Linked DNA regions of Roseiflexus sp. RS-1. The protein of the gene in region 2 interacts with the protein of the main gene of each other region in a pairwise test. Links are inferred from orthologs where the notes say so. Each region holds a gene or a part of one and is shown on either strand. Other genes may lie near its edges.

The links. Proteins that work in one complex are often made in the same cells at the same time.
Region 1: the proteins of eno (region 2) and rpe interact in binary tests that used the Escherichia coli proteins (3 or more experiments, as listed by UniProt). The link is inferred for Roseiflexus sp. RS-1 from one-to-one orthologs.

The regions. Positions count from the first base shown.
Region 1 is NC_009523.1:2,193,833-2,196,747, reverse strand. It holds rpe (ribulose-phosphate 3-epimerase), read left to right. Parts: upstream 1-1,069; coding sequence 1,070-1,762; downstream 1,763-2,915. Other genes in the region: proS (proline--tRNA ligase), read left to right, coding at 2,806-2,915; ROSERS_RS09205 (hypothetical protein), read left to right, coding at 1,816-2,604; ROSERS_RS09215 (MFS transporter), read right to left, coding at 1-919. UniProt on the Escherichia coli protein: Catalyzes the reversible epimerization of D-ribulose 5-phosphate to D-xylulose 5-phosphate.
Region 2 is NC_009523.1:5,679,915-5,682,852, reverse strand. It holds eno (phosphopyruvate hydratase), read left to right. Parts: upstream 1-793; coding sequence 794-2,083; downstream 2,084-2,938. Other genes in the region: ROSERS_RS23275 (RNA polymerase sigma factor), read right to left, coding at 2,819-2,938; ROSERS_RS23280 (anti-sigma factor family protein), read right to left, coding at 2,271-2,813; ROSERS_RS23290 (phosphotransacetylase family protein), read left to right, coding at 1-659. UniProt on the Escherichia coli protein: Catalyzes the reversible conversion of 2-phosphoglycerate (2-PG) into phosphoenolpyruvate (PEP). It is essential for the degradation of carbohydrates via glycolysis.

The DNA.
Region 1 (2,915 bases), 3.5 Mb from region 2 along the record:
GCGTGACGCCAAACGCTGCGACAAGCAACGATGGCACGAACAACGTTACCGCCTCGCTCAAGCCTGCGCCAAAGGAGAGTGCGCCAGCCAGCGCAATCTGCCAGTTGCGGAACAGATTCAGGTCAAGCACCGGGTCATCCGCACGACGCTCGATCTGCAAGAATAGCGGGATGAGCGCCAGTGCCAGCACCAGCAGGAACCAGGTCGATGATGCACTGATTGCATTCACCAGACCGCTCACACTCGCTTCGTCGAGCAGGTAGGCAAGATCGCTCAGCGCCACAGCCAGCGATGCCAGGATCACCCCAAGCACGACCGTCCCGCCCCAGTCGAAGGGACGCGGCGTTGCCGCGCGGATGGCGGGCAATAATTTCACGCCAAACCCGATCAGCGCAAGTGCAATCGGCAGATTGATCAGAAAGAGCCACTGCCATCCAAGCAGGAGCAGCACACCGCCGATGATCGGTCCGATCAGGAATGCAATACCAAACACCGCGCCGATCAGTCCCAGCGCGCTGCCGCGCTTCTCCGGCGGAAATGTATCACCGATCACCGCACTGGCAACCGGGAAAATGCCACGCGCGCCCAACCCCTGGATAGCGCGACCCGCCAGCACCAGCGCATACGTCGGCGCCGCCACGACGATCAATGACCCCAGACCAAACAGGGCAACACAGGCAGTGTAGAGCGTGCGCCGCCCCAGCCGGTCCGACAGTTTGGCGATGAACGGCGTTCCAACCAGGTTGCAGAGCACGTAGACGACGAACATCCACGATGCCGCACGCGCGTCGATTCCAAAATGCTCGCGCAACGCCGGCAGCGCTGGTCCAACGATGGCAATATCAAGCGCTGCCATCAGAACACCAACAAACAGCACAAGCAGGATGCGGTTCCGGGTACGTTCTTCGTTGCGAGTCATGGCACACCTCTTTCCTTACCGGTCGGTAGAATAGTGTACCCGAAACAACGCAACGTGTCAAGACGCCGGAATTGAGCCATCGTTCATCATCTCTATGCCGGTTCGATGCTATAATTATGCGGTGATCATCCGTTCGTGCGAGGGATATTCGTGCCGGTTATCGCCGCCAACCAGCGTTCAATACGTCTCATGCCGTCCATCCTCGCCGCCGATTTTGCGCGCCTCGGCGAGCAGGCGCGCGAAGTTGCCGCAGCTGGCGCCGATGGGTTGCACATCGATGTGATGGACGGCATGTTCGTGCCGAATATCAGCATCGGGATACCGGTGGTCGACGCGCTGCGCCGCACCGTTGATCTGCCGCTCGACTGTCATCTCATGATCGTCGAACCAGAGCGCTACATTGACGCATTCGTTGCTGCGGGCGCCACCCATATTACGGTGCATGTCGAAGCCTGCCGTCATCTCCATCGCACCATTCAACAGATCCACGCGCTGGGCGTCACCGCTGGCGTGGCCCTCAATCCGGCTACTCCGCTGACCGCTATCGAAGAGATTCTGCCCGACCTCGATCTTGTCCTGATTATGAGCGTCAATCCTGGTTTTGGCGGGCAGACGTACATTCCGGGCAGCACGGCGAAGATTGTTCGCCTGCGCCGTATGCTCGACGAACACGGGCTGCACCATATCGAACTTCAGGTCGATGGCGGCATCAGCGCCGCCAATGTCGCCGATGTCGCCGGCGCTGGCGCCACCAGCATCGTCGCCGGAACCGGCGTGTTCAACACCCGTCCCATATCCGAAACGATCCAGGCGATTCGTGATGCACTCCAGAGCAGAAACTGATCCGATGCGCTGGAGAGCCGACGTCGGCGCCTGAGCGATGTGAAGGGCGTTGTATGAGCGAAAGCGTGACGCTTGCCTGCGTCCACCACGATCCAGACGGCTTGCTCCGCTCTCAGGCTGAGCGGGTTGTGACAGCATTGCAACGCATTTTTCCAATGATCGTCGTGCGCACAACCGACGAGACGCCTGGCAGTGCCATCGAGCCGCTCCTGGCTGCTGGCGTCTCGATCTATCGCGCACCGTCGTGCGGTCATCTGAAGCTGGGACGCGCGCGACGCGAAGCCTTACGTCTGGGTATCGAGACAGGCGCGCATCACGTGCTCTTCTGCGATTTTGATCGCGCACTGCACTGGGTCGAATACCATCCTGCCGAACTCGCATCGATTGCCGGTTTGATCCTCGCCTATGATTTTACCGTCCTCGGACGCACACGGCGCGCGTTCGACAGCCATCCCCGCGCCCAGTGCGCTACCGAAGCGATCGTCAACCACGTCTTCGCACAGGTGAGCGGGCAGGAATGGGACGTCACCGCAGCCGCACGCGGCGTCTCGCGTCGCGCCGCCGCTGCGATCCTCGATGGCTGCCCGGACGAAACGATTGGCACCGATGTTTCCTGGACTCTCTTCCTGCAACGCACCGGTCGGTTTGCTATCGGCGCTATCGAAACTGAAGGTCTCGAATACGAAACTGCTGATCGTTTCCCTGAAGCGGTCGCCGCAGCTGGCGGCATCGACGCCTGGAAGGCGCGGATCGACGCCGACCCGCGCGAGTGGGCGCTGCGCCTGGAGATCGCGCGCCTCGAAGTCGAAGCAGCAGGAGCGTATGCGCATATGGTACAATAACAGCTCTACAAGGCGCGGCACACTCGCAGGGCTGTCCACCTGCGAGCGTTTGCGACGTCGGGAATGCCAGCACGATGATCGCTGCGGTGCGTTCCCGCTCACTGGCGGACAGTAGTTCCCGGATGTATCGCAGCCCGACGACGCGCCCAACCATGACAGAAATCAGACATCTCTTCTGGAACGCAGAAAGGTGTAACCAACGTGCCGAAAGAAGGAATTACGCCGCGCGCGCAGGATTATTCGCAGTGGTATCTCGACATTGTGCAACAGGCTGACCTGGCGGATTACGCCGAGGTAGTCAAAGGGTGCAT
Region 2 (2,938 bases):
CGGTTCTGCTCGTGACGCTCTATCGGTCACCGCTCTCGCTCGACGCGATTCTGGCAGTGCAACGCTACCTGGGCGACCGGTTGCTGGGGGTGTTGATCAACGAAGTCGAAGCGCCGAAGATCGACTTCGTGAAGAATCGGGTGGCGCCGTTCCTGGAGCAGCGCGGCGTGCCGGTTTTCGCCGTCCTTCAGCACGACCCGCAACTCGCCAGCGTGACCGTCGCCGATCTGTTCGAGTTCCTGGGCGGGCAGATGATCGGGCGACCGGAGTGGTGCGAGCGACAGGTGGAACACCTGGTGATCGGCGCGATGGGCAGCGCCGCAGCCCTCTCGCACTTCCGTCGTCGCGCCAATAAAGCGGTTATCACCGGCGGCGACCGCGCCGACCTGCAACTTGCAGCACTGGAGACCTCAACTTCGGTGCTGGTGCTGACGGGCAATATCCGCCCGCCCGCGACTGTGCTGGATAAGGCGGAAGAGCAGAAGGTGCCGGTCATCATCGTCGCCGACGACACCCTGACAACCGTTGAACGCAGTGAACGCGTCTTTGGGCACATTCGTTTCAAACAGGCAGCCAAAATCGCCCGCTTTAGCCAGATGCTCGACGAATCGTTCGACTTTGACCGCCTGTATGATCAATTGGGGTTGGTGCGGGTGTGAACGAGGAATAGCCGATAGCCGATAGGAGAGCTTGCCGTGTCATGCAAGCGCAAAGGCGAAGAAAAGGTAAGCGAGGGCAGTTTTCTCAGTTCTCAGTTCTCGGTTCTCAGTTCTCAACAGCGAAAGGAGAAGGTATGGCTGACACAATCATCGAAGCGATCACCGCGCGCGAAGTACTCGACTCGCGCGGAAATCCGACAATCGAGGTGGACGTGTATGTGGAGAGCGGCGATATGGGTCGCGCCATTGTGCCATCTGGCGCATCGACCGGTGCGTTCGAGGCGCTGGAACTGCGCGATGGTGACAAGAGCCGCTACGGTGGCAAAGGAGTGCTGAAAGCCGTTGAGCACGTCAACACCACCATCGCCGAGGCGCTCGAAGGGGAAGATGCCGCCGATCAGGTGAGCATCGACCGCAAACTGATCGAACTCGACGGCACCGAGAACAAAGGGCGTCTGGGCGCAAACGCCATTCTAGGGGTTTCGCTGGCGTGTGCCAAAGCAGCGGCGGCAGCGCACGATCTGCCACTCTACCGCTATCTGGGAGGCGTCCATGCCCATGTGCTCCCTGTTCCCATGATGAACATTCTGAACGGCGGCAAACACGCGCAGAACAGCACCGACTTTCAGGAGTTCATGATCATGCCGGTTGGTGCGCCATCGTTCCGTGAAGCGTTACGTTGGGGCAGCGAAATCTACCAGAGCCTCAAAAAGGTGATCCACGACCGTGGCGGCAGCACCAACGTCGGTGACGAGGGCGGTTTTGCGCCAAGCCTGCCGACAAACGAGGCAGCCCTTCAGATCATCATGGAAGCCATTGAACGCGCCGGGTACAAACCAGGCGAACAGGTGATGCTGGCGATGGATCCGGCGTGCACCGAACTGTACAAAGACGGCAAATATCATCTGGAGCGCGAGGGGCGATCGCTCACCAGCGCCGAGATGGTCGAGTACTGGGATGACATCGCAGCGCGTTATCCATTGATCTCCCTCGAAGATGGGTTGGCGGAGGAAGACTGGGAGGGCTGGAAACTGCTGCGCGCCCGACTCGGCGATCGGATCCAGCTGGTAGGCGATGATTTTCTGGTCACCAACGTGAAGCGTCTTGCGCGCGCCATTTCCGAACAGGCGGCAAATTCGATCCTGATCAAACTGAACCAGATCGGCACATTGACCGAGACGCTGGATGCGATCAGTATGGCGAATCGTGCCGGTTGGACGGCGGTGGTTTCACACCGTTCAGGCGAGAGTGAAGATGTCACGATTGCCGACCTGGTGGTGGCGACGAATGCCGGGCAGATCAAGACCGGCGCGCCAGCGCGCACCGATCGTGTGGCGAAGTACAACCAGTTGCTGCGCATCGAAGAGGAACTGGGTAGCGCAGCGCATTACGCCGGTATGGGGGCGTTCCGCATCAGGCGGTAAATCGCCGACGGTGGGGCGCTGCGGCGCATGACGCCGATACAGTAGGGGCGCTGCGCCGCAGCCCATCTGCGGCGCATGACGCCGATACAGTAGGGGCGCTGCGCTGCAGCCCGTCGGAGCATGGCGCCGCAGCGCCCGTCGGAGCATGGCGCCGCAGCGCCCATCGAGGCAGGGCGCCGCAGCGCCCCTACTCCGTTTGGGCAAGCGCAGAACGAGGCGAACGATCAAGGATCGCCCAGAGGATCGCCGCCAGCAGCAACCAGAGGAGTTGATCGCGCACCCGCAGTGCAAACTCAAGAACCCACTGCGACCCGGTTTGCATCGGCATCACCTGTGCCAGCCACTGAGCCGGTGTGTCGAACACCCACGCCAGTGCATCATTCAACCCGATCTGCATCACCAGGCTCCCGCCAAACGTCCAGGCGACCGCCAGCGATACCGCCAGAACCATCGCCGTCAGCGTATAGACGGTCACGACATACCAGCGACGGGGACGCGGCGCGGTGGAGAAGGCGGCAGACTGCAATGCGATTGCCATCAACTGCGCCGTCAGCACCGATGGCACGTCCCAGCGAAGTTCTTCGCGCAACGTTCGGTCGATCACGCGATTGCGCCGGTAGTATGCGGCGCACGCCGGGCACCTGGCGAGATGATCGTGGAGTGCTGCGTCATTGATTTCCGCATCGGCGTGAAGCGCCAGCAATGCGCGGACTTCATCGCAACTCAACATAGCGCCTACCTCCCTCCAACCGGCGCAGGCAATCGCATAAATGGGCTGAAGGGACTGCTGCCGGTCTCCGGTTGCTTCGGCACAGGCAACGCCCGCGCTGCGGGTGGTTGCTCGCGTTCCTGAAG